DNA from 3 places in the Streptomyces sp. NPDC088812 genome. Region 1 is predicted to be linked to each of the others. Evidence: riboswitches for the same ligand, from Rfam matches in the RefSeq annotation. Region 1 holds a riboswitch; each other region holds the start of a gene.
What was found. Region 1 has a riboswitch for thiamine pyrophosphate ahead of thiO (glycine oxidase ThiO). Riboswitches for the same ligand answer to the same signal wherever they lie in the genome.
Positions count from the first base shown of each region.

Region 2: linked by a shared signal. The riboswitch ahead of thiC (phosphomethylpyrimidine synthase ThiC) and the one ahead of thiO (glycine oxidase ThiO) in region 1 are both predicted to bind thiamine pyrophosphate.
Region 3: linked by a shared signal. The riboswitch ahead of ACIP67_RS14530 (thiamine ABC transporter substrate binding subunit) and the one ahead of thiO (glycine oxidase ThiO) in region 1 are both predicted to bind thiamine pyrophosphate.

Region 1 covers NZ_JBIVJP010000004.1:422,347-426,385, forward strand. The annotation lists gene thiS (sulfur carrier protein ThiS) at 1-128, opposite strand, end outside; gene thiO (glycine oxidase ThiO) at 125-1,288, opposite strand; TPP riboswitch at 1,286-1,397, opposite strand; gene ACIP67_RS10245 (hypothetical protein) at 1,450-1,854, shown strand; gene ACIP67_RS10250 (NAD(P)/FAD-dependent oxidoreductase) at 1,953-3,128, shown strand; gene ACIP67_RS10255 (Rv2175c family DNA-binding protein) at 3,433-3,798, shown strand; gene thiE (thiamine phosphate synthase) at 3,888-4,039, shown strand, end outside.
Region 2 covers NZ_JBIVJP010000008.1:134,004-138,042, reverse strand. The annotation lists gene ACIP67_RS16250 (hypothetical protein) at 1-398, shown strand, start outside; gene thiC (phosphomethylpyrimidine synthase ThiC) at 612-2,408, opposite strand; TPP riboswitch at 2,401-2,589, opposite strand; gene ACIP67_RS16240 (YibE/F family protein) at 2,662-4,039, shown strand, end outside.
Region 3 covers NZ_JBIVJP010000007.1:130,315-134,353, forward strand. The annotation lists gene ACIP67_RS14525 (ABC transporter permease) at 1-718, opposite strand, end outside; gene ACIP67_RS14530 (thiamine ABC transporter substrate binding subunit) at 781-1,857, opposite strand; TPP riboswitch at 1,928-2,034, opposite strand; gene rlmN (23S rRNA (adenine(2503)-C(2))-methyltransferase RlmN) at 2,091-3,197, opposite strand; gene ACIP67_RS14540 (phosphatidate cytidylyltransferase) at 3,332-4,039, opposite strand, start outside.

The DNA of each region.
Region 1 (4,039 bases):
CGCGGGACGACGGTCTCGTTGAGCGCGGCGGCCACCCCGGAGGGCGCCGCCGTCAGGGACCGTACGACGGCGTCGAGGGCGGTGCCGGCCGCCACCTGGCGCCGCTCACCGTTGACGGAGATGTTCATGCGGGCTGCTCCGAGAGTGCGGCGGCGCCGAAGCGCCGGGGGGTGAAGGGACGGGCCTCCTCGGGAAGTTCCCCGGTGGCCAGGACGTGCGCCATCGCGTCGCCGGTCACCGGCGTCAGCAGCACACCGTTGCGGTAGTGCCCGGTGGCCAGCAGCAGGCCGTCCAGTCCGGTCGGCCCGAGCAGCGGCGCGTTGTCCGGCGACCCGGGGCGCAGTCCCGCGCGCGTCTCCGTCAGCGGCAGCTCGGTGATCCCGGGGACCAGCTCGTGCGCGTCCCGCAGCAGCTGGTACACGCCCCCGGCCGTCACCGTCGTGTCCCAGCCCAGTTCCGCACTGGTCGCGCCGACGACCAGCTCGCCGTTCTCCCGCGGCACCAGGTACACCTGGCTGCCGCGCACCACGGCCCGCACCGTCCGGCTCAGGAACGGCGCGTACGCCCGCGGCACGGTCAGCCGCAGCACCTCCCCCTTCACGGGCCGCACCGGCGGCAGCACCTCGTCCGGCACCCCCGCGAGCCGTCCGCTCAGGCTGCCGGCCGCGAGCACCACCTGTCCCGCGCCCAGCGCGTCGCCCGCGCGCGTGAGGACGCCGGCGGCCCGGCCGGCCACCACGGACAGCCGCTCCGCCCAGGTCCGGTGGAAGACCACCCCGGCCCGCTCGCACGCGGCCACCAGCGCTCCCGCCAGCCGCCGCGGATCGATCTGGTGGTCGCCGTCCACCCGCAGTCCGCCGCGCACCCCCGGCGCGAGCATCGGCTCCAGCCGCCGGCACTCCCGCCCGGTGAGCCACTCCGACTCCAGCCCCGTCCGCCGTTGCAGGGCGTGCAGGTCCCGCAGGTGGGCGCGGTCGTCGGCGTCGAGGGCGACCGCGAGCGTGCCGCAGCGGCGGTAGCCGAGGTCGTGACCGGTGAGATCGCTCAGCTCGGCCGCGAAGCCGGGGTAGCGGCGGGCCGAGGCGAGGTTGAGGCCGAGCAGCGTCTGCTCGCCGTAGTGCAGCTCCGTGACGGCGGCCAGCATCCCGGCCGCCACCTGCGCGGCCCCACCGCCCGGTTCCGGGTCGACCACCGCCGTGGCGAACCCTCGCTGCGCGGCCCGCCACGCCGTGACCAGCCCGATGATGCCGCCCCCGACCACGAGGACGTCTGACGTACGTGAGGACATGGGCGTCCAGCCCCTCCCTTCGCCGGCATGACCCGGATCAGGTTCGTACGGTCGGAGGCCGCCAGCCTCCCTCTCAGCCCGGTGCGTCCGGGCTCCCGCGAGTGCTCTACGGTGGCCACCCTAGCCCGACGCCGGACGACTCAGTAAGGGAGCCTCCGCCCGTGACCCGCCCGCCCGTCTCCCCCCACGCCTCCCCGGCGGACGGCCCCGCCCCGCGCCACCGGTCCCTCGACGGTCTCGTCCTCGCCCCCGTCGCCGACCAGGCCCCCGGCCAGGTGGGGACCCGCACCCGGTTCACGTACCACGAGAAGGACGGCGAGATCTGGGCCGAGTACGCGGGGGGCGACGTCGTACGCGGGCATCTGGTGGGTACGCGGGAGGGAGACCGGCTCGACTTCCGCTACGTCCAGCTCAAGCGGGACGGCGCGACCTCGTCGGGGCACTGCGTGGCGACGGTCGTGGAACTGCCCGACGGCCGGGTCCGGCTCGAGGAGACGTGGGAGTGGGAGTCCGGGCCGGGCAGCGGCACGAGCGTTGTGGAGCAGGTCACGGAGCACGGCCCCTGACTGACAGATCGTCAGTTGTCTATGGTGATCAGGTGAGCGAGCGGACGCAGGACGAAGACAGGTCATCGGCGCGGCGCGTGGTCGTCGTCGGCGCGGGCATGGCCGGGGTGCAGACCGCGGTCGCGCTGCGCGAACAGGGCTTCACCGGCACGGTGAGCCTGATCGGCGCGGAGCCCCACCAGCCCTACGACCGGCCACCGCTGTCCAAGGCCGTCCTGCTCGGCAAGGCGGAGGGCTCCGCCCTCGACGTCGACTTCGAGGGCCTGGGCATCGATCTGCGGCTGGGCAGCGAGGCCCTCGGCGTGCGCGTCGCCGACCGTGAACTGGACACCGAGGCCGGGCCCGTCCCGTACGACGTCCTGGTCCTCGCCACCGGCGCGGAACCGATCCGGCTCCCCGGCGCCGAGGGCGTGCCCGGTGTCCACCTGCTGCGCACCCTGGACGACGCCGAACGCCTCCGGCCCGTGCTCGCCCGGCAGCACGACGTCGTGGTCGTCGGCGCCGGCTGGATCGGCGCGGAGTTCGTCACGGCGGCCCGGGAGGCCGGCTGTGCCGTCACCGTCGTCGAGGCCGCCGGGCGTCCGCTGGCCGGCGCCCTGCCCGCCGAGGTCGCCGCCCCGATGACCGCCTGGTACGCCGACAGCGGCACCGCGCTGCGCACCCACGCGCGCGTGGAGCGCGTCGAGCCCGGCGCCGTCGTCCTCGACGACGGCTCGCGGCTGCCCGCCGGCGCCGTCGTGGTCGGCATCGGCGCCCGCCCCGCCACGGCCTGGCTGGCCGGCTCCGGCATCGCCCTCGGCGCCGACGGCGAGGTCGTGGCCGACGCCCATCTGCGCACCTCCGCGCCGGACGTGTACGCGGTCGGCGACTGCGCCTCCTTCCCGTCGGCCCGGTACGGCGAGCGGCTCCTCGTCCACCACTGGGACAACGCCCTCCAGGGCCCGCGCACGGTGGCGGCGAACATCCTCGGCGAGGCCACCGGCGAGCCCCTGGCGGTCTACGACCCGGTCCCGTACTTCTGGTCCGAGCAGTTCGGCCGTTTCGTCCAGTACGCCGGCCACCACACCGGCGCCGACACCACCCTGTGGCGCGGCGACCCGTCCGGACCGGCCTGGACGGTCTGCTGGCTGCGCGAGGACCGCCTGGTCGCCCTCCTGGCGGTGGGCCGGCCCCGCGACCTGGCCCAGGGACGCCGGCTGATCGAGGCGGGCACGCCGATGGACCCGCGGCTGCTCCAGGACCCGGCGCGCCCGCTGAAGGCGGCCACCGCCTGACGCGTCCGGGCGCGCCGCGCGGGGCGGACGCGTGGCGGCTTCGGGGCGGGCGTGGCGGCTTCATGGCGAGCGTGGCGGCGGCCTGGAGGCGGGAACGGTGACGGGTTCGAGGCGGGAACGGTGACGGCCTCGACGTGGGAACGGTGACGGCCTCGACGGCGGGCACGGCGGCGGGTTCGAGTGAGCGTGGCGGCGGTCCGACCGCGGGAGCGGCGGGCGGTTCCGATACGAACGGCTCGCCGACCGGCCGTGCCGGGGCGGACCCGGCTTCCGACTGTCAGTGGCAGATGGCAGGCTTGTTCCCGTGACCGAGATTGACGCAAAGATCGATGCTCTCGTCCCCGCCTGGCTCACTGTGCCCGACATCGCCGAACAGCTCGGCGTCGAGGTGACGCGCGTCCGGCAGCTGGTCAAGGAGGGTCAGCTGATCGCCGTACGCCGTGGTGAGAACCGCGCGCTGCACGTGCCCGCCGCCTTCATCGACGGGGACAAGGTGGTCAAGGGCCTGTCCGGGACCCTGACGCTGCTGCGGGACGACGGCTTCACGGACGAAGAGATGATCGAATGGCTCTTCACCCCCGACGCCAGCCTGCCCGGCACCCCGGCCCAGGCCCTGAGCGAGAATCGCGGCACGGAGGTGAAGCGCCGCGCCCAGGCGCTCGCCGTCTGACCCACAGATCCGACAACCGCCCGGTGTACGACGGCGGCCGTGACCGACGCCGCCGCGGTCGTACACCACCGCCCCGGGGGGACCCACGCATGCCCGACACCGCCCGCGCCGGCCTCGCCGACGCCCGTCTCTACCTCTGCACGGACGCCCGTAGGCGCCAGGGCGACCTCCCGGAGTTCCTGGACGCCGTCCTCGCGGGCGGTGTCGACATCGTGCAGCTGCGCGACAAGGGCATGGAGGC
Region 2 (4,039 bases), on a different contig from region 1:
CCGGTTGGGCGTTCGGAGCCATCGCCGCGGCAGCGATCCTCGTCGCCACCGTGGGACTCCTCCTCACGGCCCTGCGCAACCGGCCGACCCTGGAGGCCGGTCCGTACGCCGAACTGAGCGAGGAGGTGACCCGCGCCAGGGAAGCCTGGCGAGAAGCCCTGCTGGAACGGGGCATACTGCCGTTCCTGCGCGAGGCCCTCGTCAACCCGGGCACGGCCGCCGCACTGCACAGCGACCCGGCCCCACCGGCGCCCCCCGGCCGTCTGCCGAAGATCGGCTACGACCGTCCGGGCTTCAGCAGCCCGGACGACGGGCGCTCGACCGGCTCCCGGCCGAGCTACACCAGCCCGGACTACACCAGCCCGGACTTCGGAGGGCCCGAACACCAGCCGGAATAGGCCCACGGCTTGCGCCCCCGCCGAAGGGGACGCAAGCCGTACTCCCGGCTGGGTACGGGCCGGCTCAAGCCCGGCTCGCGCCCTCACCTCGACGAGAGTCTCGCGCCACCGGCGCACTACGGCCTCACGCCGGCGCAGGCCGAGCCGCGAGCCAAGCCGTGGGCCTGTCCATGGGGCAGCCTCGCGCCGCCCCGGGCCGCTGAACCTTCGGTGTCAGTCCGCGAGCGGCAGATAGACGCGGTTGCCCGCCGCCGCGAACTCCTGCGACTTCTGTGCCATCCCTTCCTCGATCTCCGCACGCGATCCCCCGTGTTCACGGCGAATGTCCTGGGAGATCTTCATCGAGCAGAACTTCGGCCCGCACATCGAGCAGAAGTGAGCGGTCTTGGCCGGCTCGGCCGGCAGTGTCTCGTCGTGGAACTCGCGGGCCGTGTCCGGGTCGAGGGCCAGATTGAACTGGTCCTCCCAGCGGAACTCGAAGCGGGCGTCGGACAGCGCGTCGTCCCACTCCTGCGCACCGGGGTGTCCCTTGGCGAGGTCGGCCGCATGGGCTGCGATCTTGTACGTGATGACGCCGGTCTTGACGTCGTCACGGTTGGGCAGGCCCAGATGCTCCTTCGGCGTGACGTAACAGAGCATGGCCGTGCCCCACCAGGCGATCATCGCGGCACCGATACCGGAAGTGATGTGGTCGTACGCCGGCGCGACGTCCGTCGTCAGCGGGCCGAGCGTATAGAACGGAGCTTCATCACAGATCTCCTGCTGAAGGTCGATGTTCTCCTTGATCTTGTGCATCGGGACATGTCCCGGGCCCTCGATCATCGTCTGAACGTGGAAACGCTTCGCGATCCGGTTGAGTTCCCCCAGAGTGCGCAGCTCCGCGAACTGCGCCTCGTCATTGGCGTCGGCGATCGAACCGGGCCTGAGACCGTCTCCGAGCGAGTACGTGACGTCGTAGGCGGCGAGGATCTCGCAGAGCTCCTCGAAGTGCTCGTAGAGGAACGATTCCTTGTGGTGGGCCAGGCACCACGCCGCCATGATCGAGCCGCCACGCGAGACGATGCCGGTCTTGCGGTTCGCGGTCAGCGGGACGTACGGCAGGCGGACGCCCGCGTGGACGGTCATGTAGTCCACGCCCTGCTCGGCCTGCTCGACGACGGTGTCCTTGTAGATCTCCCAGGTCAGTTCCTCGGCCTTGCCGTCGACTTTCTCCAGTGCCTGGTACAGCGGCACCGTGCCGATGGGAACAGGGGAGTTGCGCAGCACCCACTCACGGGTGGTGTGGATGTTGCGACCGGTGGACAGGTCCATGACCGTGTCCGCACCCCAGCGGGTCGCCCAGGTCATCTTCTCGACCTCCTCCTCGATGGAGGAGGTCACCGCCGAGTTGCCGATGTTGGCGTTGACCTTCACCAGGAACCGCTTGCCGATGATCATCGGCTCGATCTCCGGGTGGTTGACGTTCGCGGGCAGGACCGCACGGCCCGCCGCGATCTCCTCGCGAACCACCTCGGGCGCCACGTTCTCCCTGAGGGCCACGTACTCCATCTCGGGTGTGATCTCGCCGCGGCGCGCATACGCGAGCTGGGTGACCGCCTTGCCGTCCCGGCTACGGCGCGGCAGTCGGGGTCGTCCGGGGAAGACCGCGTCCAGGTTCCGCAGGCCGCCGCGCGGCGAGGTGTGCTTGATGCCGTCGTCCTCGGGACGGACGGGGCGGCCCGCGTACTCCTCGGTGTCCCCGCGGGCGATGATCCAGTTCTCCCGCAGCGGCGGCAGGCCCCTGCGGACGTCGGTCTCGACGAGCGGATCGGTGTACGGGCCGGACGTGTCGTACAGCGTGACCGACTGCCCGTTGGTGAGATGCACCTGACGAACTGGCACCCGCAGGTCGGGGCGCGCGCCCTCGACATACGCCTTGTGCCAGCCGATGGACTTCCCGGCCTCCCCGTTGGCGGAGATCTCGGCAGAGATCTGCGTGGAGACAGGCGTGCGTGCGTCCTTGATGGTCATGAGACCTACTCCCTACGCCGGCATTACCCGGTAACAGGTTCAGCGGTCGACGCAGCGGCTACCGTCTGCCGACGTTCCATGTGAAACATCACTCGGTTCGGTGACGTTCCACGTGAAACATCGCGAAGACGGAGGTCAGCGCCCTCTCAGCCCGGTGCTCCGAGCTCCCGCGTGTGCAAAGGTTGCCCCCACGCTAGCGGCAATTCGGGCGCGGTGAACAGGGGGCCCCTGTCGTTCTTGCGATGATCGGTCGGTGACCACGACACACCACCCCCCGTACCCACCACCCGAACCGCCTCGCGGACCGGGTGCCGGAAACGGTCCTGATCCCGGTCCGGGTCCAGGGCCGCGTCCCGGGCCACGTCCTCACCCAGCTTCAGGTCCGGGCACCGGTCACGGTCCTGGGACCGTTCCTGGCTCCGGTCCTGAGGCCAGTTCCCATGCCCAGGGCGGACGCGCTCCGAAGTCCGGGTACGGAGACGGCCACCCCGGCTTCGGTGGCGGGCACGGACCGGTCGGTCCCCCCGACAGCGGACACGGGCCGGGCAGCTCCCACAACGGCGGGCACGGCCATGGGCATGGCCCGGGTGACAAACTCGGCGGTGGACACGGCGGCGGTCCGGGCGGCGGGCATGGCCCGGGTCCTGGCGGCGGAGGGTACGGCCCGGGCTCCGGCGGAGGGCACGGGCACTCGCACAGCCACGGTCCGGCCGCCCCTGTCTCCCAGCATCTGCGCAAGGTCATCGCGGCCGTTCTCATCCCGTTCGCCGTGGCCGTGCTCGCCGGCCTGGTCGTGCTGTGGCCCGGCGGTGCTCCGCCGCACGAGCGCACCGGGGTGGGTTTCGACCGGCAGACGCAGCATGCGACGGTCACCAAGGTCGTGAGCGTGAGCTGCTCGTCGGTGAACGCCTCGGGCGCCACCGCGACCGGCGACACCTCGACGGCCGAGGGTTCCTCCGCGGAGCAGCAGGAGAACGGCACCTGCAAGCGGGCGACGATCCGGGTGGACACCGGTGACGACAAGGGCCGTACGTTCACGGAGATCGTGCAGCCGGACCAGTCACGGCAGTTGCACGAGGGCCAGCAGGTCGTGGTCGCCTACGAGCCCTCCGCGCCGAAGGACCTGCAGTACTCGGTCACCGACGTGAACCGCCGTGTTCCGTTGGCGGTGCTCGCCGCCATCTTCGCGGTCGCCGTCGTCCTCGTCGGGCGGCTGCGGGGCGTGATGGCGCTGGTGGCGCTGGCCATCAGTTTCCTGATCCTGAACTTCTTCATCCTGCCCGCGATCCTGCAGGGCTCGAACCCGCTGGTCGTGGCGGTCGTAGGGGCGAGCGCGATCATGCTGATCGCGCTCTACCTGTGTCACGGACTCTCGGCCCGCACCTCGGTCGCGGTGCTCGGGACACTCGTCTCGCTGCTGCTGATCGGTTTCCTGGGCTCGTGGTTCATCGACTGGGCCGCCCTGACCGGCAACACGGACGACAACACCGGTCTGATCCACGGGCTGTATCCGTCGATCGACATGAGCGGTCTGCTGCTCGCCGGCATCATCATCGGTTCGCTCGGCGTCCTGGACGATGTGACGGTCACCCAGACGTCGGCGGTCTGGGAACTGCACGAGGCCAACCCCT
Region 3 (4,039 bases), on a different contig from region 1:
CGACGGCCGTGAACTGGACGATCGTGAGGACGGCCGCCGTGGACAGGTCGAACAGCTCCGACGTCTGCCGGTAGATCTCGACCTCCAGGGTCGAGAAGGTGGGCCCGCCGAGGATCTGCACCACGCCGAAGGAGGTGAAGGTGAACAGGAACACCATGAGCGCGGCCGCGGCCACGGCCGGCGCGAGGGCCGGGAGGGTCACCCGGCGCCACGCCCGCCACGGCGACGCGCCCAGCATCCGCGCCACCTCCTCCTGCCGCGGATCGAGCTGCGCCCAGAGCCCGCCCACCGTCCGCACCACGACCGCGTAGTTGAAGAAGACGTGCGCGGCCAGGATCGCCCACACCGTGGTGTCCAGCCGTACGCCCCACAGCTCGTCGAGCAGTCCGCCGCGCCCGACGAGCGCCAGGAAGGCCGTCCCGACGACGACCGTCGGCAGCACGAACGGGACGGTGACGACGGCCCGCAGGACCTGCTTGCCGGGGAAGGAGAGGCGGGCGAAGACGTAGGCGGCGGGCAGGGCGACCAGCAGGGTGAGCGCGGTGGAGGCGAGCGCCTGCCAGGTGGTGAACCACAGCACGTGCCGGATGCCGGGGTCGCCGAGCACGTCGAGCAGGCGCCCGGCGTGCCACGTCCCGTCGGAGCCGAGCCCGCGCGCGACGATCGCGGCGACGGGGTAGGCGAAGAAGACCCCGAAGAACGCGACGGGCAGGGCCATGAGCCCGAGCCGCGCCGCGCTCCCGGAACGGCCCGTGCGGGCCGCCGCGCCGCCCGCCTTCGTCACTTCAGTACGAGCGAGGTCCACGACTTGACCCACTGGTCGCGGTGCGCGGCGATGTCCGCCGGGGCCATGGTCTCGGGGTCCTCGGCGGCGGGCCCGTACGCGGTGAACTCGGCGGGCACGGCCGCGCCCTTCAGCACCGGGTAGACGAACATGTTGAGCGGCATGTCCTCCTGGAAGCGCTGGGAGATCAGGAAGTCGATCAGCGCCTTGCCGCCCGCGCTGTTCTTCGCGTTGCTCAGCAGCCCCGCGAACTCGACCTGCCGGAAGCAGGTGCCGGTCGCGACACCGGTCGGGGCGGTGGTGGGCTTGGGGTCCGCGTAGATCACCTCGGCGGGCGGCGAGGAGGCGTAGGAGACGACGAGCGGCCGGTCGCCGCCGGCCTTCTTCCCTCCGGCCGAACCGGAGAACTCCTCGTTGTAGGCCTGCTCCCAGCCGTCGACCACCTTCACGCCGTTGGCCTTCAGCTTCTTCCAGTACCCCTCCCACCCGTCGTCGCCGTACCGGGCGGCGGTGCCGAGGAGGAAGCCGAGGCCGGGCGAGGAGGTGGAGGCGTTCTCGGTGACGAGGAGGTTCTTGTAGGCGGGCTTCGTCAGGTCGTCGAAGGAGGTGGGCGGGGCCAGCTTGTGGTCGGCGAAGTACTCCTTGTCGTAGTTGACGCAGATGTCGCCGTAGTCGACGGGCGTGACCCGGTGCTTGTCCCCGTCGAGCCGGTAGGCGGCGTCGACCTGGTCGAGCCCCTTCGCCTCGTACGACTGGAAGAGGCCGTTGTCGAGGGCGCGGGACAGGAGCGTGTTGTCGACGCCGAAGAAGACGTCGCCCTGGGGGTTGTCCTTGGTGAGGACGGCCTTGTTCACGGCCTGCCCGGCGTCGCCGTCCGTGAGGACCTTCACCTGGTAGCCGGACTGCTTCTCGAACTCCGCGAGCACGTCCTCGGAGACGGCCCACGAGTCGTGGCTGATCAGGGTGACGGTGGTGGAGCCGGAGCCGGACGCGGAATCGTCCGACGATCCGCACGCCGACAGCGTGACGAGGCCGAGGCCGACGGCCGCGGCCACGAACGTCCTGGTGTGCACTGGTTTTCCTCCTGGGGTTGACCAGGAAGAGACGCGGCCCCGCCCGGCGGACCCGGGCGGGGCACAACAGCTTGAGCGGTGACCGAACTTCCTACCCAGAATGACCTGGGCGAGGTTCAGAGGGTCTGCGGCCTGGTGCCGCACTCTCAGCGCTGTGGCGCTCCCCTGTCGGAATATGAAGATGTCATCAGACGGACAGATGTCGGATATGAAGATGTCGTACGGCGCTCAGACTACCGCTCGGTGGCCGCGAGCTGACCGCAGGCCCCGTCGATCTCCTGGCCGCGGGTGTCCCGGACGGTCACCGGCACCCCGTGCGCGGCAATGGCCTCCACGAACGCCTTCTCGTCCTCGGGCCGGGACGCGGTCCACTTCGAGCCGGGCGTCGGGTTGAGGGGGATCAGGTTGACGTGCACCGGTCGGCCCCTGAGGAGGCGTCCGAGGCGGTCACCGCGCCAGGCCTGGTCGTTGATGTCGCGGATCAGGGCGTACTCGATGGACAGCCGCCGACCGGACTTCTCGGCGTACTCGAACCCGGCGTCGAGCACCTCGCGCACCTTCCACCGGGTGTTCACCGGGACGAGGGTGTCGCGCAGCTCGTCGTCCGGGGCGTGCAGCGAGATGGCGAGCCGGCACTTGAAGCCCTCGTCGGCGAACCGGTGGATGGCCGGCACCAGCCCTACGGTCGACACGGTGATCCCGCGCTGCGACAGCCCGAGCCCGTCCGGTGTGGGGTCGGTCAGGGCGCGGACGGCGCCGACGACCCGCTTGTAGTTGGCGAGGGGCTCGCCCATGCCCATGAAGACGATGTTGGACAGCCGGGCCGGCCCTCCGGGGACCTCTCCGTCCCGCAGGGCCCGCATCCCGTCGACGATCTGGTGCACGATCTCGGCGGTCGACAGGTTCCGGTCCAGCCCCGCCTGCCCGGTCGCGCAGAACGGGCAGTTCATCCCGCACCCCGCCTGGGAGCTGATGCACATGGTCACCCGGTCCGGGTAGCGCATCAGCACCGACTCCACGAGCGTGCCGTCGAAGAGCCGCCACAGGGTCTTGCGGGTGGTGCCCTGGTCGGTCGACAGGTGCCGCACGACCGTCATCAGCTCCGGCAGCAGCGCCTCGCGCAGCTTGTCGCGGGCCCCGGCGGGGATGTCGGTCCACTCCGCCGGGTCGTGCGCGTACCGCGCGAAGTAGTGCTGCGACAGCTGCTTCGCCCGGAACGGCTTCTCACCGATCCCCGCCACCGCCTCCTTCCGCTCGGCGGGCGAGAGGTCGGCGAGGTGCCGCGGCGGCTTCTTGGCTCCGCGGGGGGCGACGAAAGTGAGTTCTCCGGGCTTAGGCATGGCCTTACCAGTGTCGCAGATCGACTCGGGTGCCCCGGCTCGCCGTCGTGGCACCCCGCCCCGGGCCGTGACGACGGCGAGCCCCCGTCCGCCGGGGACGGGGGCTCGCTCGACGCGGGTGGGGCGGGTCCCGGTCAGGACGATCCCACGAAGAGCACCAGCAGCAGCCACACCACCGGAGCCGTGGGCAGCAGCGAGTCGAGACGGTCCATGATGCCGCCGTGACCCGGGAGCAGGGTGCCCATGTCCTTGATGCCGAGGTCCCGCTTGATCATCGACTCGCCGAGGTCACCGAGCGTGGCGCTGGCGGCGACCGCGAGGCCGAGCAGCAGGCCCTGCCACCACGTGCCGCCGTCGATGAGGAACTGCATGCACAGCGCGCCCGCGACCATCGCGAACGACACCGCGCCCAGCAGGCCCTCACGGGTCTTGCCGGGGCTGATGCGCGGGGCGAGCTTGTGCCTGCCGAAGCGCCAGCCGACGGCGTACGCGCCGGTGTCGCTGACCACCGTCAGGAGCAGGAACGTCAGCACGCGCTGCGCGCCGTCCTCGGCCGTGAGCATCATGGCGACGAAGGTGGCCAGGAACGGGACGTAGAAGGCCGCGAAGAGACCGGCCGTGACGTCCTTGAGGTAGCCCTCCGGCGGTTCCGTCATCCGCCAGACGAGGACCGCGAGCGCGGTCAGGGCCATGGCAAGCCAGGCGCCCTCGGCCCCCCGGACGTACCCGGCGACGACCATCGCCGCGCCGCCGAGCGCCAGTGGCACCAGGGGCGCCTTGATGCCCTTGCGCTCCTGGAGCCGGCTGGTGAGCTCCCACAGGCCCACCACGACGGCGATCGC